DNA from 3 places in the Paenibacillus sp. JMULE4 genome. Region 3 is predicted to be linked to each of the others. Evidence: riboswitches for the same ligand, from Rfam matches in the RefSeq annotation. Region 3 holds a riboswitch; each other region holds the start of a gene.

Region 1 (7,938 bases), on a different contig from region 3:
GAAAATCGTCAGCAGCCGATACGTAAGTGTCGGTACCGAATAACCAAATTGGTTAAGCTAATAAGAGCACACGGAGGATGCCTAGGCGCCAGGAGCCGATGAAGGACGTGGCGAACGACGAAATGCCTCGGGGAGCCGTAAGCAGGCTTTGATCCGGGGATGTCCGAATGGGGAAACCTGCGTATCGTAATAGATACGTACCATGCAGTGAATACATAGCTGCATAGGAGGCAGACGAGGGGAACTGAAACATCTAAGTACCCTCAGGAAAAGAAAACAAAAGTGATTCCGTCAGTAGCGGCGAGCGAAAGCGGATTAGCCCAAACCAGGGGGCTTGCCCCCTGGGGTTGTGGGACGTCAACGTGGGTTGAGCAGAGTAGGTGAAGCGGTCTGGAAAGGCCGGCCAGAGAAGGTAACAGCCCTGTAGCCGAAATTCTGCGAAAGCCCTAGACGGATCCCGAGTACCGCGAGACACGTGAAACCTCGTGGGAATCCGGCAGGACCATCTGCCAAGGCTAAATACTCCCTGGCGACCGATAGTGAAGCAGTACCGTGAGGGAAAGGTGAAAAGAACCGCGGGAGCGGAGTGAAAGAGAACCTGAAACCGTGTGCTTACAAGAAGTCAGAGCTCGTTAATGAGTGATGGCGTGCCTTTTGTAGAATGAACCGGCGAGTTACGTTTGCAAGCGAGGTTAAGGTGAGAAGCCGAAGCCGCAGCGAAAGCGAGTCTGAACAGGGCGAATGAGTTTGCAGGCGTAGACCCGAAACCGTGTGATCTACCCCTGTCCAGGGTGAAGGTGCGGTAACACGCACTGGAGGCCCGAACCCACGAATGTTGAAAAATTCGGGGATGAGGTGGGGGTAGCGGAGAAATTCCAATCGAACTCGGAGATAGCTGGTTCTCCCCGAAATAGCTTTAGGGCTAGCCTCGGGAGATGCGTCGTGGAGGTAAAGCACTGATTGGGTGCGGGGCCCGCCAAGGGTTACCAAGTCCAGTCAAACTCTGAATGCCACAGACGTTAACCCGGGAGTCAGACAGTGAGTGCTAAGATCCATTGTCAAGAGGGAAACAGCCCAGATCATCAGCTAAGGTCCCCAAGTGTGTGTTAAGTGGGAAAGGATGTGGAGTTGCGCAGACAACCAGGATGTTGGCTTAGAAGCAGCCACCATTCAAAGAGTGCGTAATAGCTCACTGGTCGAGTGACTCTGCGCCGAAAATGTAACGGGGCTAAACACACCACCGAAGCTATGGCTAGATATGAATATATCTGGGGTAGGGGAGCGTTGTAACAGCGTAGAAGGTTGATCGTGAGGACAGCTGGAGCGGTTACAAGTGAGAATGCCGGTATGAGTAACGAAAAGATCAGTGAGAATCTGATCCGCCGAAAGCCTAAGGGTTCCTGAGGAAGGTTCGTCCGCTCAGGGTAAGTCGGGACCTAAGGCGAGGCCGAAAGGCGTAGTCGAAGGACAACAGGTTGAAATTCCTGTACCACCGTGAACCGTTATGAGCGATGGGGTGACGCAGAAGGATAGTGACGCGAGCTGATGGATGCTCGTCCAAGCAGTGAGGCTGGTGTGCAGGCAAATCCGCACATCGAAAGGCTGGGCTGTGATGGGGAGGGAAAATTGGAGTACCGAAGGTCATGAGTTCAGGCTGCCAAGAAAAGCCTCTAGCCAGGGAGAAGGTGCCCGTACCGCAAACCGACACAGGTAGGCGAGCAGAGAATGCTAAGGCGCGCGGAAGAACTCTCGTTAAGGAACTCGGCAAAATGACCCCGTAACTTCGGGAGAAGGGGTGCCCCGGTAGGGTGAATAGCCCGAGGGGGCCGCAGTGAAAAGGCCCAAGCGACTGTTTAGCAAAAACACAGGTCTGTGCGAAGCCGCAAGGCGAAGTATACGGGCTGACGCCTGCCCGGTGCTGGAAGGTTAAGGGGAGCGGTTAGGGGCAACCCGAAGCTGTGAACCGAAGCCCCAGTAAACGGCGGCCGTAACTATAACGGTCCTAAGGTAGCGAAATTCCTTGTCAGGTAAATTCTGACCCGCACGAATGGCGTAACGACTTGGGCGCTGTCTCGACGAGAGATCCGGTGAAATTTTAATACCTGTGAAGATGCAGGTTACCCGCGACAAGACGGAAAGACCCCATGGAGCTTTACTGCAGCTTGATATTGGACTTTGGTACGATCTGTACAGGATAGGTGGGAGCCAGAGAAGCATGAGCGCCAGCTTGTGTGGAGGCGACGTTGGGATACCACCCTGATCGTATCGGAGTTCTAACCTGGTGCCCTAAGCGGGTATGGGGACAGTGTCAGGTGGGCAGTTTGACTGGGGCGGTCGCCTCCTAAAGCGTAACGGAGGCGCCCCAAGGTTCCCTCAGAATGGTTGGAAATCATTCGCAGAGTGCAAAGGCAAAAGGGAGCTTGACTGCGAGACAAACAGGTCGAGCAGGGACGAAAGTCGGGCTTAGTGATCCGGTGGTACCGAATGGAAGGGCCATCGCTCAACGGATAAAAGCTACCCTGGGGATAACAGGCTTATCTCCCCCAAGAGTCCACATCGACGGGGAGGTTTGGCACCTCGATGTCGGCTCATCGCATCCTGGGGCTGAAGTAGGTCCCAAGGGTTGGGCTGTTCGCCCATTAAAGCGGTACGCGAGCTGGGTTCAGAACGTCGTGAGACAGTTCGGTCCCTATCTGTCGCGGGCGCAGGAAATTTGAGAGGAGCTGTCCTTAGTACGAGAGGACCGGGATGGACGTACCGCTGGTGTACCAGTTGTCTCGCCAGAGGCACGGCTGGATAGCCAAGTACGGAAGGGATAAGCGCTGAAAGCATCTAAGCGTGAAGCCCCCCTCAAGATGAGATTTCCCAGTAAGTAAGACCCCTTGTAGACGACGAGGTAGATAGGTTCGGGGTGGAAGCACGGCAACGTGTGGAGCTGACGAATACTAATCGGTCGAGGGCTTATCCAAAAAGCACATGAAGATGATCAGCGGCTTGGTTTCGATCCAGTTTTCAGGGCGCAAGCCTTGAGAAATGAATACGTTTGGTGATGATGGCGGAAGGGAACCACGCGTACCCATACCGAACACGACCGTTAAGCCTTCCAGCGTCGATGGTACTTGGACCGCAGGGTCCTGGGAGAGTAGAACGTCGCCAAGCAAATGTATTCAAAAAGCCTGCAAGTCATATTAAATGACTTGCAGGCTTTTTGTACTTCAGGATAATATTACGCTTATACATGGAAGCCTCCCTCGATGTAAATTGGATTTTAACATACATAACATTCCGATATTCCCTTTATTGGTAAAGAGCGGTTGAATGAATCAGGGCAAACAGACTGCATACTAACTGAAGATTTACAACTTTAGAGCTGTAATGATATCCAGCAAGAAAGCTGATATATGGAGATGACGGATCTAGATTCGAATACTCCAAAAAGCTCGGAAGCTACGTCGAAGGAAAGCGTAAGTTCACAAACCACACCTCAAGGAGGAATGAGTTCATGGGCAAAGTGCAAAATAACAACGAAAATGAAGAACTGGCCGAATTAGGAACCCATGCCGCGGGAGCAACCGACCTGCATCATACGCGGACAACGAATGAGGCCGTACAAATCGATCCTCCTGTAGGTAATCAGCCGGGAGCCGTTGATAACCGAAGCGGGAAGTTTGATGTGAAGAAGAACGGAAAGCCAATCTGACCTCATGGATCGGTTACAGGCCATTAGAGAAAGAGCAGGGATCCGGCGGAAGCACAAGGATGCCTGCTCTTGCTATTGGTCTTTTATGATTATTCCACATCTGCGAACAATTCCTTCAGCATCCGTTCCCGGTTTAGCAGGAACTGTTTCATAATGATATAATGATCGGTTTCTTCCAGAGTTATCTGTTCAATGCCCTTGTCCGTAAGATTGTACATCAGAGCGTCGGGATATCCCATTAAAATGGGAGAATGAGTAGAAATAATAAACTGGGAGTTTCGGTTCACTAAAGCGTGAATACGGGCCAGCATGGACAGCTGCTTAAAAGGAGACAAGGCCGCCTCGGGCTCATCCAAAATGTAAAGGCCATTCCCTCCGAAACGGTGAAGGAAAGCCGCGAAGAACGATTCTCCATGGGATTGCTCGTGCAGTGATTTGTCGCCATATGACCGTATGATAGGGGGGGCCGAGGACTGCTCACGATCCATTTCATCAATGTTCGTTGCCAGGTTGTAATAGGTTTCGGCGCGGAAAAAGAAGCCGTCTTTCGGTTTACGGACTCCGCGTACCAAACGGATATAGCGGTGCAGCTCGGAATGCGATGAATGGGTAGAAAATGTAAAATGGAGACTGCCGCCCTCCGGATTAAATCCCCATGCGATAGCCGCCGCTTCAAGCAGTGTGGATTTTCCCATTCCGTTCTCGCCTATAATATAGGTTACTTTGGGGTGCAAAGGCAAAGAGGTGAGTTCGCGCAAGGAAGGAAGATTAAACGGGTATGCTGTAAATGAGGGAATCCGGTCCCTTAACAGCTCGATACTCCTCAAGTAAGCGTGTTGCTCTCTGAAAACCATGCGGCGCCGCTCCTTTCCCATGATCCTGAACAAGTATATGATACAAAAAACAAAGGCAAAGGCACCCCATCCCAACCAAGAGTGAGGTGCCTTGAACACCAAGCGTGGTCCAGAAACCCTAAGCGATAAAGCTACATACGTGAAAATCCTTCATCGTGTAGATATTTGATCGCCTCATCATAGGTGTCAAAAGCGGACTCCAGATGAAGTCCCGAGTACACATACCACATTTCGTCTTCTTCCAGCAGCACAAGCGTATGGTTATCCGGACCGATCCATCTTTCTTCTTTTGCATCTCCAATAATGGCCTGTTCCTCTGTTGTTCTCGGGGAGAGAGAGCGGATGGAGGCCTCTATGATCGCATGAAGCTGTTCCTTGGAGAAATCACGAATATTGACCAAGCCTTTGTCATCCTGATCGTAACCATACAGAAGACCGGCATAAACAAAACCGTTACCGTTCGGATGCAGATGATAAACCACAATCTTTTTGTCATGGGCGCTTTTTTCATAATGATAATTGATCCGGCCCAAGGATACATTTTTACGTTCCAACTCCGGGAACGATTCCACAACGGCACGTTTTTCTTCAAAAGAAAGCATGATATCCCTCATAACATAGCTTATTGAATTCCAATTGATTATATCATAGGACATCCCGACCGCACCATGATCACATCTTTTGAAGATAAACGGTTTATTTGCGTGTTTTGGCAATCAAATCCGATACGGTGACGAACTGATAACCCCGCCGTGTCAGCTCGGGTAAAATTTGTTTAAGAGCCTCTACGGTCTGGGTGCAGTCCCCTTGAAGATCGTGGAACAGCACAATATCGCCGTTGTGGGCATTGTCCAGAACCTGGCGGACAATTTTGTCTACGCCCGGCTTTTTCCAATCCTGCGTATCCTGATACCAAGACCACATCACGACCGTAAGTTGATCCTTTTTGACAGATTGAAGCAGGGCATCATTGTAAAAACCTCCAGGGGGACGGAAAACGTGCGGCATTTGTTCTGTGATATCGAATATAACCTCCTGGGTTTGGCGGATTTCTTCTATGAGACGTTCGGGGGGAAAGTTTTTCAAGTAATGATGATCGAACGTATGATTGGCGATTTCATGTCCCTCGTTTACCTCGCGGATGGCAATGGCAGGGTACATCTGCACGCGTTTGCCAATAACGAAAAAAGTGCCTTTAGCCCCGTATTGATTCAGCAAATCCAAAATCTGCGGCGTATACACCGGATTCGGTCCATCATCAAACGTAAGTGCGATCAGCTTCTGATCCGTCTCGACGTTCCATACGACCTCGCTGTTTGAGGGAGCGGCGCCAGTAAGAAACAGGACCACCAAAGCAATCATGAACCTACATATACGGCGATGCATAACGAATCGACCTCCGTTCTGACATGACCATCTTAGGTTTTGGACGTCAGAACAAAAGTATGCGGCAAGTCCGGCAGCCAAAAAAAAGCAGCCGCCTCGATGGAGAGACGGCCGCTTCGTGCTATGGATGAGAATCAAATAAGATCATGAACCGAGAATATATACTTTTACTTGTTGAATTCCGAACATTCTTGCTTTATTTTTGCTCTCAGGCAGGAAAATGTCTATGCGGTTGCCTTTCACCGCACCTCCTGTATCGGTTGCCGTGGCGTACATTCCGCCGGCAGGAAGACCATCATACGTATAACCCTCGACATACACTTTAGAGCCGAGCGGGATCACGGACGGATCTACGGCAATGGTACCCAGACGCAGCGGGTTGCCCATATAGTCGAGTCCCGCATAACCGCCGTTCTCATCGGCAGAAGCAGTATAGGCCGTAGCCTTGGCTACGATCACTTTGGAATAATTCGGTACCTTGCTAACCTTGTTCACCGGCCGGTACCATGCGGGAGCATGATATTGGCCGTCCGTGCTGAGAATCGCGATCCGGTTGATCTTGTCCCATTGGGTTTTGATTCCGAAAGTATCGGAAATCAGCCGAAAAGGGACATACACGCGTCCGTCTACAAACTTGGCCGGGTCCGTAATTTGAGTCGGTTTTCCGTTAACCGTCATGCTCCGGTCACCGGTCGACAGCGAAACGGTTTTGTCGCTGCTCTGTATTGTAATGGTGAATCGGGAACCGTCTTGTTCCCACTGAAGCTTGTACCCGAGCTTGTCCGTAACCGCTCTCGCGGGGACCTGAAGTTTGTGATTCTCATCCACAAAAGGCTGTGCATCCGGAAATGCCACGAGCTTTTTGTTTACCTGTACCTTGACGTCATCAGCCAGGCGTACAGGTTCCTGCGCATGTGCGGGTATAGATGCCGTTAAAACTGAAGGCACGGCAAATACACATGCCAGGAGCATGTTTTTGAAACGAAAATTCATGATGCGTCCCTCCTGTTTTTGCCTCCGAGGTTAGTTGTCGGGTTCGGGAAGAGGTTGTTCCCTAGCGCAGCCGTGCAGCCTGCAAGCATTCACCCCAAGTGCTTAGTCCCCCGTACGTACACATAATTAAGCTGTACGATTCGGCTTTTAAAAGCCTAACATAGGATAATGTTCCGGTTCAATGCACAAAATCAACCAATCATTCCCTCATAATGGAATTGCTTCTAGCGCCGGTTTTCCTCATGCTGCATAATCCTGTACAATAAAAAGAACGACACGGCCAGAATTGAAGGGAAGAGATCATGTACAGACGCGATTATCTCATGCGGTTGATTGAGCAGACGACGGAAGTGCTGCATAAAGTAATGTTCGCAAGGAAAAATCAACGTTTGCAGGAAGCCCTTGAACTGTTGAATCAGGCCATGCGTCAATTGTTAGGGCTGAATTCCAGGCTGATTCACGCTTTATCTACCAAGGATTTGCTCGCACTGCTTTCCAAGGACGGACATGTCGATCAAGGAAAAGTGCTGGCTTTAGGAGATATGCTGAACGCGCGGGGCGCTGCACAGAAAGAGAGCGGTCACGCGGCTGCTGCAATTAAGGATGGCTTAAAGGCGCTGGACTTGCTGCTCACCGCCAGGGAGATGGATCCCCGGGATGAATTGGGCGGGATGTTCAAAGAGCGGATCGATGCGGCGCTGGCTCTCGCGAACCGTGCGTCTATGCCGACGGATACCATGCATAAGCTTGTTTTTTATTATGAGGATTGCGGACAATATGCCAAAAGCGAGGATGTTTTATTTCATTTATTGGACGAGCTAAACGAGGATGAACATCTCCGTGAGGAGTGGATAACGGTGCTGGATGAAGGGATACGCATGTACGAACGCTGGCGTTCTGTCGAAGAAGAGCGGCTGGCTGCAGGCAATTTATCCAAGACAGAAGTCGAAGACGGCCTCGAGGAACTGAAGAATATAAAATAAAACATGCCACTATCAGGAAAAA
Region 2 (7,938 bases), on a different contig from region 3:
CAATCCAATCGTAAGCCAGATGAGACATGCTGCCGAATGGCTTATGGATCGCGCCGAATAAATCGAAACCTGCATTATTAAAGAATGAAATGGCATGGAAAATGCCGTAATAAATCGCCTGGCCGGGTTCCATCTCGAACGACCAACGGACCGAAAAAATCACCGCCGCTGCAAACTCAATCGTTAAAGAATATAAAAGAACCTTGCGTATTAACCGGACGATCCCTTCCATGCTGCCCTGATTCATTGCCGTCTGCAGCACCAGACGTTCTTTGAGCGAAATCTTCCGCTTGAACACAAGAGCGATCAAAGCGGCCATCGTCATGAAGCCGAGTCCGCCAATCTGAATCAGCAGGATAAGGACAAGCTGCCCGAACGCGGAAAAATACGTGCCTGTATCCACCAGCACGAGTCCCGTTACGCATGTCGCTGAAGTAGCTGTAAATAAAGCGTCCAGGAAGGGCATGGACTCCCCGCTGACCGTTGCAATCGGCAGTGAAAGCAAGACTGCGCCAATCATAATAATCAAAGTGAAGCCATATACCAAAATTTGCGGCGGTGACAGCCTCATAATCAATCCAGGTTTCAAGCCTTGGCACGTCCTTTCCGTCTCCCGGGAGCATCAAATCTGCTCCGTCCGCCTGCTAGCGGATGACTTCATTCTCGAATGTTTCGATCTGTTCGTTTGTTCCAATCACGACCATAACGTCGCGCTCTTCGAAAGTATCTTCCGCTGTAGGCGCAATGATGACACCGTTCTTTCTATTGATCGCCACGACACTGCATCCGTAACGCGCCCTGGGATCAAGCTCCTTCAGCGTCCGCCCGGCAAGCCTTTTGGGTACGGCCAGCTCCGCAATGGTGTAGTCATTGGACAGTTCAATATAATCAAGCAAATTGGGAGAAACGAGTTGATGCGCTACGCGTATCCCCATATCCCGTTCGGGATAAATGACCCGGTCAACCCCGATTTTGTTCAGCACTTTGCCGTGAAGCTCGGACAGCGCTTTGGCTACGACCGTTTTGACCCCAATGTCCTTTAATAGAATCGCAGTAAGAATGCTCGCTTGAATATCGTTGCCGATCGCCACCACCACGCAATCGAAATTCCGGATGCCCAGCGATCGGATCACCTCTTCTTCCGTCGAGTCCGCTACCACCACGTGCGTCAGCTTGTCGCTCATCTCCTCCACCGCTTCTTCGTCCACATCGATGCCAAGCACCTCATAGCCCAGTTTCAGAAGCTCCTCGGCAAGACTTGAACCGAATCGTCCTAATCCAATGACTGCGTATTGAGTGTTTTTCATCCATTCGTTTCCCCTAACCAATCGTAATTTTGCCTTCCGGATATCTGTACAATTCCTTCTCCGCCTTCGGACCCAGTGCATAAGCCAATGTCAGCGGACCCAGACGTCCGGTAAACATAGTAAACGCGATAAGGATCTTGCCGAGATCCGACAAATCCGGTGTTAACCCCATCGACAAGCCAACCGTGCCAAAGGCCGATGTCACTTCAAACAAAATCATCAGGAACGCATGATCCTCCGTTGTAGAAAGAATCATCGTGATCGTGACGACCAGCGCCAAAGCGACCATCGTAATCGTAACGGCCTTCAGAATCCTTTCTTTGCCTAACCGGTGACGGAAGAGTACAATGTCTTCCTTCCCGCGGACCATCGCGATCATCGCGCCGACCAGCGTGGTAAAGGTCGTCGTTTTGATCCCTCCGCCTGTAGAGCCGGGAGAAGCACCGATGAACATCAGAATGATGATAAAAAACTGCGTCGCCTGCCTAAGCCCGGCAATATCAAGCGTATTGGCTCCAGCTGTCCGCGGTGTAACGGATTGAAACAGTGAGGCAAGTATTTTGCCGGACCAGTCGAGCGGTCCAAGCGTTCTGGAATTCGTAAATTCGAAGATAAATATAATCAACGCCCCGATTCCGATCAAAAAACCGGTAGCGCTTAGCACCACTTTGGTATGAAGCGTCAGCTTTTGGTTCCTTCTATAATCCATGAGGTCCGACAGAACGACGAAACCGATTCCACCCAAAATGATGAGTCCCATCGAAACCGCGTTGATCACCGGATCAGCTGCATAAGCCGTCAAGCTGCTGAATTTTCCCGTTACCGGCCCGAAAATATCGAAACCGGCATTGTTGAAGAAGGAGACGGCATGAAAAATACCATAATAAGCCGCTTTACCGGGACCCAAATCAACCGACCATCGAACAGCGAAAATAACGGCAGCCGTAAACTCAATCGTGAGCGAATAAATCATCACCTTACGGATTAACCGCACAATGCCTTCAAGACTGTTCTGGTTCAGTGCTTCTTGCAAAATAAGCTTTTCTTTAAGTGAGATGCGCTTTTTCAGGGCAAATGCGAATAAGGTAGCCATGGTCATAAACCCGAGCCCGCCGACCTGGATCAATAGCATGATAACCATCTGGCCGAACAGGGTAAAATAAGTGCCCGTATCCACAACGACAAGTCCGGTTACACAGGCTGCCGATGTCGCCGTGAATAAAGCATCCAGGAAACGCATCGGTACACCGCTGGCCGAGGCCGCGGGAAGCGACAACAGCATGGAGCCGATCAAGATCATAACAGCAAAACCGATGACCAAAATTTGCGGAGGCGTGAGCTCGACTTTCCTGGCAATGGTTTTCATGAATGCACCCCTATTTGACGTTTCAGGCAACAAAAAAGACACTGGAAACCCAATGTCAATTTAAGGTTCCTGTAATTCAAGCCTACGAGGTTAGCTGTCGGATTCGGATGTACAGGCACCCTATCAGCGGATTGTATCCGCTGAATTCACCCCTAAACTCATGGTTCCCCCGTTTTCCTTTAGAAATTCGGCTCGCTGTTCAATTGATATGAATTATAATCCTCTTTTCATTGAAGTACAAAGCCTTGTTTCACCTGAATGCACCGGATTTCGCAAAATTACGACATATGTAAGCGTTTTTATAGGTGTGGCGCTTCGCTTTGCTGAATATTGCCTCGCGTAGCTCTTGTTATCATTGGATTTGCTTATGGAATGTATGCTACCTTAAAAGAATAGACTGTTATTATCCCATATCTGCTAAGGAGCATTTCATGCCGAAACGACGATTCGAACCTCCACTGCTGCTTCTGGCCGTCCTTGGCCTGATGCTGTACCTGGGCGTTACGTTTGCCTCCGCCTATTTGGACAAGACTCGCCTCCCTAAAGACGATGCCGAAGACCTTCCCGTCGTTACAAAGCAGCAAGCGGCGAATGCTGCGATGAGCTTTGTCCGCAACCGCTTTGCGATAGGACCAGGCGCACAAGCCCATACCTTGTACCAATCTTACCCGGTAAGAAACGGCTATTTGCTAAAGGAGCAGCTATACGATCAATACAAGAAAAATATGAAGGACGATTTCCCCTCGAATATTTTGAGGTGGAGATTAACGACATCGAAAAGGGCGCAACGTACTATGTGGCGGTGAATTATAAAACCTTGGCCATATTCGGATTCTCGATGAGCCGGACCGCAACCGCCAGAAGCGAATCCGTAAGCTCTCCGGATGCCGGCCTCCTGAAGACGGCGAATACCGCCATTCGGGAGATGGGCTATGACCCCGCGGAATTTGCATTGACGGGCGAATCCGGGCGGGCCGGGAACGGAAGTCTCATCTTCCGTAGCAAGACGGAGCGAATAGGCGAAGCCCCGCTGGAGCTTCACCTGAAAGTGTCCGGCAGCCGGGTCACTGCGTTTGAGCCGGTATTTACGGTTCCGGATGCGTTCATGGCCTGGCAGGAAGCGCAGGATCGCCGTTCCGCTTTAATGACGCGGATCAGTATCGGAATCTCGCTTGTGATGACACTCGCGGCGCTGATCCTTGTTGTGCGGCGGCGGCGTGACATCCGCTATGCGCGCGGTGCGCTGCTCACGTTTTTCTTCGTGGCGATTTATATCGTCAACAATTTTAATATGATCCCTGCTTTCCGAACGATGCACGGAAGCGGACCTTCCTGGCCAGTAGCCCTGTTTTACTTATGGTTCACCAATATTGTTGTCGGACTGATGGCCCTTTCGACGTATTTGGCCTTGAGTGCGGGGCGGCGGCTCTGGCTCGACCGCGGATGGAATCCCTGGCCGGTTTGGCGGGACTCTGTATTCGGAGGCGAGGTATGGAAAGCGGCGGTACGAGGTTATTTCATTTGCTTGTTCATTTTGGGCCTGCAGCAAACCATGTTTTTTATCGGTACCGAAGTGTTCGGCGTATGGACGGTCAGCGACCCGGCCGACTCCGTATACAACATGACCTATCCCGGTATATTTCCGTTGATGGCCTGGGTGGCCTCCATCTCCGAAGAGGCGGTGTACCGGCTGTTGGGCATCGCCCTCATGCTGAAGCTGACACGCAGCCGTTTCCTGGCCGTACTGCTGCCGAGCGTCATCTGGGCGATGAGCCATACCCAATACCCTATTTACCCGGTGTACACCCGATTGGTCGAGGTGACGGTCATCGGATTGATATTCGGTTATGTATTCTTGAAATATGGCTTGCTTACCGCTCTGTTCACCCATGCGTCCATGAACAGCATCCTGATGGGGCTCTCGATCATGTTCGTCGGAGAGCCCGAACAGGTCGCTATCGGCGCGGCTTATTTGGCGGCGCCATTGGCTATCGGCCGGGTGCTGTCTCTGCTGCACGCCGGATTCAATCGACGGCCCCCGTCGTTTCCCCCGCTGAATCCTTCGCCGGATCCGAATCCGCACCCTGGCTCCGGCCATTTAACGCCGTTATGATTTGCTCCGCCAGCTTTGGACCGATACCAAGAGGCTTAAAGTCTTCAGGCTTGGCCTCTTTTATTTTTTTCAGGGAACCGAAATGCCTCAGCAGCGCTTTCCGCCGTTTCTCCCCAACGCCGGGTACGGCATCCAGCTGGGAGACGACCATCGACTTGGCCCTCGTTTCCCTGTGGAAGGTGATCGCGAACCGGTGCACTTCGTCCTGGATGCGCTGAAGCAAATAAAATTCCTGGCTGTCGCGCGGCAGGGGCACAACCTCGGCCGGATCGCCCATAAGCAGCTGCGCGGTTTTGTGCTTGGCGTCTTTTACCAAACCGCAAACGGGTATAAAGAGTCCGAGCTCGTTCTCAAGCACGTCCACCGCAGCAGCGATATGCCCCTTTCCGCCGTCAATGACAACGAGATCCGGCAGCGGCAGACCTTCCTTAAGCACCCGTTCATAGCGGCGCCTTACTACCTCGCGCATCGTTTCATAGTCGTCCGGTCCCTTTACCGTGCGTATTTTGTACTTGCGGTATTCCTTACGGTCCGGCTTGCCGTCCGTAAATACAACCATCGCCGATACGGGGTCCGAGCCTTGAATGTTGGAGTTATCGAACGCCTCGATGCGCCGTACGACGCCCGTGCCCAAATAGCGGCCTAGGTTCTCCACTGCCTTGACCGTACGCTCCTCATCCCGTTCAATCAAACGGAATTTTTCTTCAAGCGCAACCCGGGCATTCTCGCAAGCCATATCCACCATATTCTTCTTCAGGCCCCGGCGCGGAATATGCACCTTTACCTTCAGCCAGCTTTCAAGCGCCTCCTTGATTTCGACTTTGGCCGCCACTTCATGTTCTTCCGATTCAGCATCGGAGAAGCCGGCCTTATGCTCCGCTTTCCCGGCAGGATCGCCTGCTTCTTCCTGCTTCTGCCCCGCTCCCCACGCCGGCAGGAAGACTTCCTTCGGCAGCGCCGGATTCTCGCTGTAGTATTGCGTCACGAAAGTGAGGAAGTCTTCATCCGCCTCGCCATAATATGGAAAGAGAGAGGCGTGGCGTTCGATCAGCTTGCCTTGGCGCATGTACAGGATTTGCACACACATCCAGCCTTTGTCTACGGCAAAGCCGAATATGTCCCGGTCCACGGTATCCGTTGTCGTAATTTTCTGCTTTTCCATCACGGCATCGATTTGCAGAATATGATCACGGAGTTCCTTTGCCCGCTCGAAGTTCAGCTCCTCTGCCGCTTCGTTCATTTTACGAGTCAGCTCCGCCTTGATGGCATGATGTCCGCCGTTTAAGAAACGGCTGATCTCTTGGACCATCTTGTCATACGTATCCTGCTCCACCTCATATTCGCAGGGGGCGATACATTGGCCAAGATGGTAATACAAGCATACCCGGTCCGGAAGCGTCTTGCATTTGCGCAGCGGGTACAACCGGTCCAGCAGCTTCTTCGTCTCCTGTGCCGCAAAGGCGTTCGGGTAGGGTCCGAAATATTTGGCTTTATCCTTCAGCACCCGGCGGGTCACCTCAAGCCGCGGATGCTTTTCATTCGTAATTTTAATATATGGAAACGATTTGTCGTCCTTAAGCAGAACGTTATATCGCGGAAAATACGTTTTAATCAGGTTGGCCTCAAGAATGAGCGCCTCCACATTGCTGGCCGTAACAATGTATTCGAAGTCGACGACCTCATTGACCATCAACTGCGTCTTCACGGTATGACTGCCGGTAAAATAGGATCGCAGCCGGTTGCGCAGCACTTTCGCTTTGCCGACATAGATGACGGTGCCCTCCCGGTTTTTCATCAAATAACAGCCGGGCTGCTCCGGTACGAGCGACAGCTTGTTTTTGATGGCTTCCAGCGTCTTCTTCCGTTCCTGTAGGTGATGGGCTCCCCCTTCGTGCTCGGTCATCTGCGCTCCTCCTTTCCATAACAAAAAGCTCTTTTTCCAGCATAGCAGAAAAAGAGCTTTTTCGTCACCTTACTCGCCTGCTGCCAATTTATTGATAGCGGCTCAGTACGTTTTTCAGGGCATCCTTGGATTGGAAGCCGACAACCTTGTCCACCGGCTGTCCGTCCTTGAACACAATCAGCGTAGGAATACTCATAACGCCAAAACGGGAAGCGGACTCCGGATTGTCATCCACGTTCACCTTGGCGATTTTTACACTGTCGCCGATTTCTTTATCCAGCTCCTCAAGTACAGGAGCGATCATTTTGCAAGGACCGCACCAAGGAGCCCAGAAGTCTACTAGAACCGTACCGGATCCTTCTACTTCATTAGTAAAGGATTGGTCAGTAACATTTACGATTGCCATATTTTATATATTCTCCTTTCGGTTTGGTATGCCAACATGTAAAGTATACCACATCACGGCCCTTTTTCAACCGCGCTAAAGTTTGCATAATTGTCACTTTCACGTTCTTTACAATTCCTTCGAAAGTTGGGTATACTGTCTTTATATATGCACCCCGGCTAATTGCCGAAGGAGGAAAGGGACATGAACGATCCGAAACATCCGGAGCTGCACGTATACGAAGAAGGACGCGACGATTTGATGGATACGGCCATGGGCTTTGGCGTATTCTTTATCGTTCTTATCGGAATCGCGGTAGTGGCTACCGTTGTCTCCGTTTTGGTGAAGTAATTTCTCATTAGACAAGTTAGTTTTCCCAAAGCCAAAAGCCCTTCTCGACGTCTGCATGACGCGAGAAGGGCTTTTTTACCTTTTTTATAAGCGGCCGCTTATTGCAAGCCCCGTTTATTCGTTCCATTCACCATGACCACATCGACAAAATGCCGGATGCGATCCATGATTCTCTGCCCTTTGTACTCCTCGTCTCCATCCTTACTGGTGAAGCTGAAATGCTTCTCCAACGAGGTTAAATCCAGATTAGAGGTAAAGAACGTCGGCTTGCGGTTCATCCGGTAATTGAGAATCGCTCCCATCACATGGTCGCGCAGCCACGGATTCAGGTTCTCCGCGCCGATGTCGTCAAATACCAGCAGATCCGTTTCCTTGAGCACATCAATCGTTTCCTTCAGCTTCAGCGGTTCCTGGAACATCGACTTCAAATCCTCGGCAAAATCCGGCATGTACACAATGGCTCCCGTATATCCGTCTTTGGCCAGCTCATAAAGCAGGTAACACATTAAGAAG
Region 3 (7,938 bases):
TTTTTTATAGGAGGTTTGGACTGTTTTTTTGTTGCATATCTGCCGGGACCGTGTGATAATATGGGGTTGTCATATGGAAGAAAAGTCTTCTCGATTTTGATTATCATGGAGGCAAAATCATAGTGGAGCGTTACCCTTTTACTTATGATCATTCTCAACCGTTCATCCGGCAGGCCGGCGAATGGATAGCTGATGTCTTTTACGATATTCTGCCGGAAGCAGGTTTCGAAGTCCGCGATGAACAGATTTATATGGCTTTCCAATTGGAACGGGCGTTTGCCGAGAAACAAACCATTTTTGCGGAGGCGGGAGTGGGGACGGGGAAAACGCTTGTTTATTTGTTATATGCGATTTGTTACGCCCGTTATATGCGAAAGCCGGCTGTGATCGCCTGTGCGGACGAGTCTTTAATTGAACAACTGGTCAAGCCGGAAGGGGATATCGTAAAGCTGGCGAAGCACCTGAGCCTGGCCGTTGACGCCAGGCTGGGGAAGTCTGCGGACCAGTATCTTTGTCTGGTCAAGCTGGACAAAGCGAGATTCAGGGACGAGGATGCGGAAATGTTCGAGCAATTATACGAAGAGCTGCCCGGGTTTGTTCATTCTCATGAAACCCTGCAATCGTTTTATGCTTACGGCGACCGGAAGCAATATCCGAATTTGAATGACGAGCAATGGAGCAAGATCAATTGGGATGCTTTCCAGGATTGCTTCGTATGCGACAAAAGGCACCGCTGCGGGCAAACGCTCTCCCGCGAGCATTACCGCCGATCTGCCGATTTGATCATTTGTTCGCACGATTTTTACATGGAGCATGTGTGGACGTATGAGAGCAGGAAGCGGGAAGGGCAGCTGCCGCTGCTGCCGGATCACTGTGCGGTCGTATTTGATGAAGGGCATTTGCTGGAATCTGCCGCGCAGAAGGCGCTGACCTATAAATTAAAGCATGACGTGTTTGAAGAACTGATTACCCGGCTGCTGCAGGGGGAAATACGCGAATCATTGGCTGTGCTCATTGACGAGGCGATTGCGCAAAGCGAGACGATGTTTGACTGGTTAAGGCGCCGGAGCAGAGAGATTCCCGGTTCGGACCGGAAGGAGCTTCTGCTCGACGATCGGCTGCTTCAGGAAATACACCGGTTCCGGACGGTGCTTGCAGCGATTGAAGAAGAGCTCGTGTTTGAAAGCGGTCTTCACACCTTGAATGAATATCAGCTCCGCATTGTCGAAGAGCATCTTGAAATGATGCAGAAAGCATTGAGTCTTTTCCAGCGATCGGAGTCATTGGTATGCTGGTTGACGGAAAGCGGGAGCGGAGCGGCTTTGGTGATCATGCCGAGAACCGTCAAGGAAGTGCTTCGGGAGCGGGTGTTTGGCTCGAGCATGCCTATCGTTTTTTCATCGGCCACATTATCCGTGGAGGGCTCCTTCCGTTATGTAGCGGAAAGTCTCGGGATCGAGCAATATTTGTCCTTTTCCGTTGACTCTCCATATGAATACGAACGGCAAATGGAAGCGATCGCGCCTCTTTGGTCTGCCGGCGGGACATTTTCGGAGAAAATGGAGGCCGCTGTCTCGCTGCTCGAACGAACGGAAGGAAGAGCGCTGCTGTTGTTTCCGGCGAAAGCCGAACTGCAGCGGTTTAAACGGGAGATTGCGTCGTATCCCGAACTCTTCGGGAAAATGCGCTTCTTGTTTGAAGGCGATCAGGAAATCAGCCATCTTATCGCTTCTTTTCAGCATGACGAAACGAGTGTTCTATGCGCCGTCAGCTTGTGGGAGGGACTCGACGTACCGGGGCCGTCCTTGTCCAATGTCATCATATGGTCGCTGCCTTTTCCGCCTCAAGATCCGGTCTTTATGGCCAAACGCAGCGCGGCGGAGTCTCCTTTTGAAGAGGTCGATCTGCCTTATATGCTGCTGAGGCTCCGGCAAGGGATGGGACGATTGATTCGCTCCCGTGAGGATCGGGGGATCGTGGCCATTCTATGTGCAGAGCTGCACAGGCAGCCCATGCTGCGGGCCCGCGTTGAAGCTGTGCTGCCGCCGGGGGTTTCTCTCAAAAATTCGCTAGCTTAGGGGACAGTTGGTAAACTTTGTGTCATGAAATCTCATTGTATCCGTGTTACAATGGTTTCCGTTCCTGTTTAGGAATGCGACATCAAAAAGGCCGAAGCTTAATTTGTAAGCGCGGGGGAACCCATATCCTTGGGGTGAAGCCACTATGGTGGCCGGGTGGTTGCTCTTTGACCCGAATCCGTCAGCTAACCTCGCAGGCCGTAAAAAGGAGAGGAATGCAGTGAAAGGTTTTAAGAAGTTGGTTTTGACAGGTGTTTTGGCACTTGGCCCGATCATTGGCGCCGGCGCGGTTTCAGCTGCTCCGTCGCACACGGTATCAAGCAACGATACCCTGTGGGCGATCTCCCAGAAATACGGTATCAGCCTGAAATCGCTTATTACGGTGAATCCGCAATTGTTTAACCCAAATCTAATATGGCCAGGAATTGTGCTTAATATTCCAGGTAAGTCAACGGGTATAGGTTCGGGTTACGGTTCAGGTTACGGTACAGGTTCAGGTTACGGTACAGGTTCAGGTAAAGGCTCGGGTTACGGTTCGGGTAACGGATCGCAGCAGGGAACAGGAACAGACAGCACGACACAGTCTTCTTATGCCAGCCAAGTGGTAAATTTGGTGAACCAGGAACGTGCCAAAGCCGGTTTAAGCCCGCTTGCCAGCGACAGTGCATTGACGAAGGTGGCTTTAGACAAGGCAAAGGACATGTATGAAAAAGGTTATTTTGACCATAATTCTCCTACCTATGGGTCTCCTTTTGATATGATGCGCTCTTATGGCATCCGTTATACCTACGCGGGTGAAAATATTGCCAAAGGGCAAAGAACACCGCAAGAGGTAATGGATTCATGGATGAACAGTCCGGGACACCGTCAAAACATTATGAGCCCGAACTTCAACAAAATCGGAGTGGCTTATTATAATGGCGTGTGGGTACAGATGTTTATCAAAAATTAATTCGGACTAAAAGAACAGACTGCTGAGAATGTCTCAGCAGTCCTTTTGTTTGCCATGATATTTTAATGCGACATAGCTTCTGCCGGATTAAAGACGGTATTGGTCAGTCCTTTTGCGGAACGGCATTCGTCCTGGACGTTTTATGCAGGCTTCAATGAAATCCATAATACCGGCAAATGCGGAATGGAATCGGCCGAGGAAGTGACGCCTGCCGTACTGAATTGGATTGAGCACAATGCCCGGAAGGACAACTGGTTTCTTTATGTGAACTATTGGGACCCTCATACGCCGTACCGGGCGCCGGAAGATTTCGGCAATCCGTTTGCCGGCGATCCTCTGCCGGCGTGGATTGCAGCCTCCCTGCTGAAGGGTCAGGAGGCGGGACGCGACTATCTGGTCGTTTCGCAATGTGCGCACGTCTGCCAAAGAAGCGTTCGTTTCGGGTCATGGCTCTATGTCCGAACGTATCATGACGGGTACCATTTATTCGATCAAGAGATGCTATTCGATCTCGACAGCGATCCTTATGAGCAAACGAATCTGGCTGCGGAGCATCGCCAAGTTTGCCGAGATGCGGTATATTATTTAAATGAGTGGCATGACCACATGATGGAGACGATGCCTTTCGATACAGATCTGCTCTGGACGGTGATGAAAGAGGGAGGACCTTATCATGCCAAAGGATTTTTGCCGAAGTATGCGCAGTGGTTGGAACAGACAGGACGCGGTCATGCGATTACAGAGCTAAAACGGAGACATCCTGCGGAATTCGGTCATGGCCGTCCGAAGGGATAAGACCTCCGTTGAACGGTGGAGGAGGATTGAAATGAATGGAAAAAAACCGTGCTGCTGCACGGCCGGCAGAGAGGTTTCGGGCCAGCCGGATTCTCATTCTTTGCCCTTGCAGGGCAAACGCTCGGCCAAAGATCCTAAAGAAGGCATGATTTATTTGCCCGGCGGTGAATTTTTAATGGGAACCGCGGATCAGGAAGGGTTTGCCCAAGATGGCGAAGGCCCCGTTCGTTCGGTTAGACTGGATTCTTTTTATATCGATCCTTACGCGGTGAGCAATGCAGAATTTAAAGCATTTGTCGATGCTACCGGTTATCGCACGGAAGCGGAGGTTTTTGGCTGGTCCTTTGTGTTTCATTTGTTCGTTTCCGCCGAAACGGCGAAAGGTGTGACGCAAGCGGTTCAGCAGACCCCCTGGTGGTGGGTTGTGAACGGCGCATGCTGGAAGCATCCGGAAGGTCCGGATTCTCACATTGATGACCGCATGGACCATCCGGTGATCCATGTTTCCTGGAATGATGCGAATGCCTACTGCCAATGGGCCGGCAAACGGCTGCCGACCGAAGCGGAATGGGAGTACGCGGCAAGAGGAGGTCTTGTGCAAAAACGTTATCCGTGGGGAGATGTCCTCAAACCGGATGGGGAGCATCGCTGCAATATTTGGCAGGGCAAGTTTCCGGATAAAAACAACTGCAGCGACGGGTATGCGGGAACCGCGCCTGTCCATGCGTTTAAACCCAACGGTTACGGATTATATAATGTTTCCGGGAACGTATGGGAATGGTGCTCGGATTGGTTTGCTGCGAATCATACGGCAGACCCGCTTGTTAACCCGCTTGGTCCGGCGACGGGTCAGGAAAAAGTGCTGCGCGGAGGTTCCTATTTGTGCCACAAATCGTATTGTAACCGGTACAGAGTCGCTGCGCGCAGTAAAAATACACCGGATAGTTCCACGGGCAATATCGGTTTTCGCTGTGCTGCCGATGCCTGATAGGGAACAAAGAACGAACCAGGCTGTCGTGGTCTCCCCACGGCAGCCTTTTAAATTACTGTTGATGATCATTAGAGGATATGATAGATTTTAGTGGACGTGGAAATGAATGGTAGGGGGAAATGGATGATGAAGCACCCGAATTGTGGTTCAGCGGCTACGAAAGCGAGCACGATAACGGACTGAACAAATTTATGTTCCGTACACCTTGAACGAATACGTGTTTGAAAAGAACGGAAAGATTTATACCGTGACGATCCGGATTAACGACGCCGTCAAGACCGATGCGCAGTGGAAACGGCTGACGGAGGCGTTCGGCTCGATGCAGTTTTTCAAAAAATGAAAGCCATTCTTGTGAAAAAGAGCCATTGCGGCTCTTTTTCGGCGTTTACGGGGAAACGTAAAGCACGGGATTCTTTCGTATACCTGACATAAGCCAAGTTTGTCTGCGCATATACAATACGGAATGCTTTGTCTTTCAAGCGTTTCAAAGTTGCACGGATGCCATGCGAGGCTTGATAACAAATATCGGAGAGTGTTATGATTAATTTATTTGAGACATTGAGACATAAGGATGCTGATGGAGTTGACTAAAGTAAACATAAATGGGCTTGACATCCATTATTCCGTTGTCGGCACAGGGCATGAGGTGGTGATGCTGCACGGTTGGGGAACCAATCTGCAAACCTTTCATGCGATTCAGCAGCATTTATCCCGGCATTTTAAAGTGTATGCATTCGATTTTCCCGGCTTCGGAGAAAGCGATACTCCTCCCGAGCCGTGGGGGGTTACTGAATATACGAATCTGCTCGCTTCATTCATACAGTCGATGGGGATCGATAATCCGATACTGATCGGCCATTCCTTCGGCGGAAGGGTCTCAATTCGATATGCTGCTGCGAATCCTGTAAGGAAAATGATATTGACCGGAAGCGCGGGAATCAAGCCGAAACGCAGCCTGAATTATTATGTAAAGATATATTCGTTCAAAACGGCCAAACAATTGCTCAAGCTCCCGGGCCTAAACCGGTATTCGGAGCGCATATTGAACCGGATGCGAGCCAAATTCGGCTCCAGCGACTATAAGAATGCATCAGGCGTAATGCAGCAGACGCTGACCAAAGTCGTCAACGAGGATCTGCGGCACCATCTTCCTCATATCAAGGCATCGACCTTATTGATCTGGGGCGAGAACGATACGGCTACCCCTGTTGCGGACGGAAAATTGATGGAACAAATGATACCGGATGCCGGTCTGGTCGTGCTGAAGAACGCCGGTCATTTTTGCTATTTGGAAAAAGGCCGCGAGTTCATCGTCATCGTAGACCATTTTTTGGCGAAGGATAAGGGAGGCAGCCATGTTTGAGCTTGTTCTTGCGTTAGCGTCGCTGTTATGGCTGGGGCATGCTGTCCTGCGTCTTCTAAACGGCGTACATATGCTTCAATTGAATTCTTACCGCAATGAGCGGTTTATGGGCTGGTTTAAAGGCCACGTGAAGGAACGGCTGTCCTTAAGAGAGTGGCTTCCGTTATTGTCTTTTGCCGCCCTGCTGTTCCAAGCGCCGATGCTTGGTTTAATTCTTTGGACGCTGCTATATGCGATGCTGATATGGCTGCGGCCCAGGAAACAGGAGAAAAAGAAGCTGGTCTATACGGCCAGGGTCAAGCGGCTGCTTGTGACGATTGGCGTTTTGGTAGCGGCGGCTTTGGCGGTTTCCCTAACCTTTGCATCCGCCGGAAACAGCCTTGCACCGTTCATCATATTGTTCGTCGTCGCGCTGCTGTCCGACATGGTGGTGTTGTTGGCCAATACGATGAACCTGCCTGTCGAAAACCGGATCAACCGCTACTATTTGAACGATGCTGCGCAGATTGTGCGGCAGATGAAGCATTTGACGGTGATCGGCATTACCGGTTCGTATGGCAAAACAAGCGTGAAGCATTTTCTGAATACACTGCTCAGTCAAGTGTACGAGGTGCTGGTGACGCCGGAAAGCTACAATACGCCGATGGGCGTAACCAAGACGATCCGGTCGATGCTGCGTCCTACGCACCGGTTTTTCATTACCGAGATGGGGGCCAAGCAAACCGGCGATATCCGCGAGCTGTGCGAACTGGTCAGTCCCAAGATCGGCATTCTGACCGCCGTCGGGCCCCAGCATCTGGAGACGTTCAAGACACTGGAGAATGTGCAGCGGACCAAATTCGAGCTTGGAGAGAGCCTTCCGCCGGACGGCATCCTGTTTATGAACATGGATGACGAGAATATCGCATCCTACCGCGGGAATATTGCGGCAAGAAAAGTAAGTATCGGAATTCACCGGCAGGATGTCGATTATCGTGCTCAAAATATACAATACACCGGCAAAGGCGCAGCGTTCGAGCTCGTGAAGCCGGACGGATCGGTTCTTGCCTGTGAGACGAGCCTGCTTGGCGAGCATAATATCTATAACCTTCTTCTGAGCATGGCCGTCAGCCTTGAGCTTGGGGTTCCCGAGGAAAAACTGGCGCTGCTCGTGAAGCGGATCAAGCCGGTAAAACACAGGCTGGAGCTCAAGAAATTATCCGACAAAATCACGATACTGGACGACAGCTTCAATTCCAATCCGGTCGGTTCCAAAGCGGCTCTGGATGTATTGGCCCAGATGCCGGGCAAACGGATCCTGATTACGCCGGGGATGATCGAGCTCGGGGAGCAGGAATATGAGCTTAACCGCAAGTTTGGCATTCATGCGGCGGGAGCCTGCGATTATATTATACTGGTCGGGCAGAAACAAACCAAGCCGATTCAGGACGGCTTGCGTGAAGCAGGCTACCCGCAGGAGCGGCTGTATATCGCCAGGGATCTTCAGGATGCGCTCAGGCAAATGCATCTTGTAGCCGAACAGGGAAGCATTGTGCTGCTCGAGAATGACCTGCCCGATAATTATAATGAATGATGGGGGACTCGCAATGAAAGTAAAAGTAGGGGTTTTGTTCGGAGGCATGTCGGTAGAGCATGAGGTATCCATCATATCCGCTCTGCAGGCTATTCACGCGTTGAACCGTGATAAATACGAGCCCGTACCGATTTATATCGACAAGCAGGGGCACTGGTATACCGGGGAAGGGCTGATGGATATCGA

What was found. A riboswitch is a leader RNA that binds a small molecule or an ion and turns the genes downstream of it on or off. The one in region 3 is predicted to bind cyclic di-AMP.
Region 1: another riboswitch for cyclic di-AMP. It lies ahead of EXW96_RS22575 (stalk domain-containing protein); the one in region 3 lies ahead of EXW96_RS11080 (CAP domain-containing protein).
Region 2: another riboswitch for cyclic di-AMP. It lies ahead of EXW96_RS05405 (TrkH family potassium uptake protein); the one in region 3 lies ahead of EXW96_RS11080 (CAP domain-containing protein).

Annotation. Positions count from the first base shown of each region.
Region 1 is NZ_SGWF01000019.1:219,417-227,354, forward strand. It holds rRNA gene EXW96_RS22545 (23S ribosomal RNA) at 51-2,969, shown strand; rRNA gene rrf (5S ribosomal RNA) at 3,043-3,159, shown strand; gene EXW96_RS22555 (hypothetical protein) at 3,503-3,700, shown strand; gene EXW96_RS22560 (AAA family ATPase) at 3,790-4,554, opposite strand; gene EXW96_RS22565 (hypothetical protein) at 4,686-5,156, opposite strand; gene EXW96_RS22570 (polysaccharide deacetylase family protein) at 5,251-5,940, opposite strand; gene EXW96_RS22575 (stalk domain-containing protein) at 6,085-6,933, opposite strand; cyclic di-AMP (ydaO/yuaA leader) riboswitch at 6,938-7,089, opposite strand; gene EXW96_RS22580 (DUF6483 family protein) at 7,236-7,916, shown strand.
Region 2 is NZ_SGWF01000011.1:19,035-26,972, reverse strand. It holds gene EXW96_RS05415 (TrkH family potassium uptake protein) at 1-571, opposite strand, end outside; gene EXW96_RS05410 (potassium channel family protein) at 645-1,307, opposite strand; gene EXW96_RS05405 (TrkH family potassium uptake protein) at 1,321-2,673, opposite strand; cyclic di-AMP (ydaO/yuaA leader) riboswitch at 2,738-2,876, opposite strand; gene EXW96_RS27295 (hypothetical protein) at 3,105-3,479, shown strand; gene EXW96_RS28265 (CPBP family intramembrane glutamic endopeptidase) at 3,431-4,786, shown strand; gene uvrC (excinuclease ABC subunit UvrC) at 4,698-6,689, opposite strand; gene trxA (thioredoxin) at 6,778-7,095, opposite strand; gene EXW96_RS05385 (YqzM family protein) at 7,279-7,425, shown strand; gene dnaI (primosomal protein DnaI) at 7,524-7,938, opposite strand, start outside.
Region 3 is NZ_SGWF01000012.1:297,488-305,425, reverse strand. It holds gene EXW96_RS11085 (ATP-dependent DNA helicase) at 123-2,078, shown strand; cyclic di-AMP (ydaO/yuaA leader) riboswitch at 2,158-2,293, shown strand; gene EXW96_RS11080 (CAP domain-containing protein) at 2,299-3,030, shown strand; partial or broken gene EXW96_RS11075 (sulfatase) at 3,112-3,825, shown strand; gene EXW96_RS11070 (formylglycine-generating enzyme family protein) at 3,857-4,813, shown strand; gene EXW96_RS28060 (hypothetical protein) at 5,022-5,156, shown strand; gene EXW96_RS11065 (alpha/beta fold hydrolase) at 5,400-6,179, shown strand; gene EXW96_RS11060 (UDP-N-acetylmuramoyl-tripeptide--D-alanyl-D-alanine ligase) at 6,172-7,752, shown strand; gene EXW96_RS11055 (D-alanine--D-alanine ligase family protein) at 7,766-7,938, shown strand, end outside.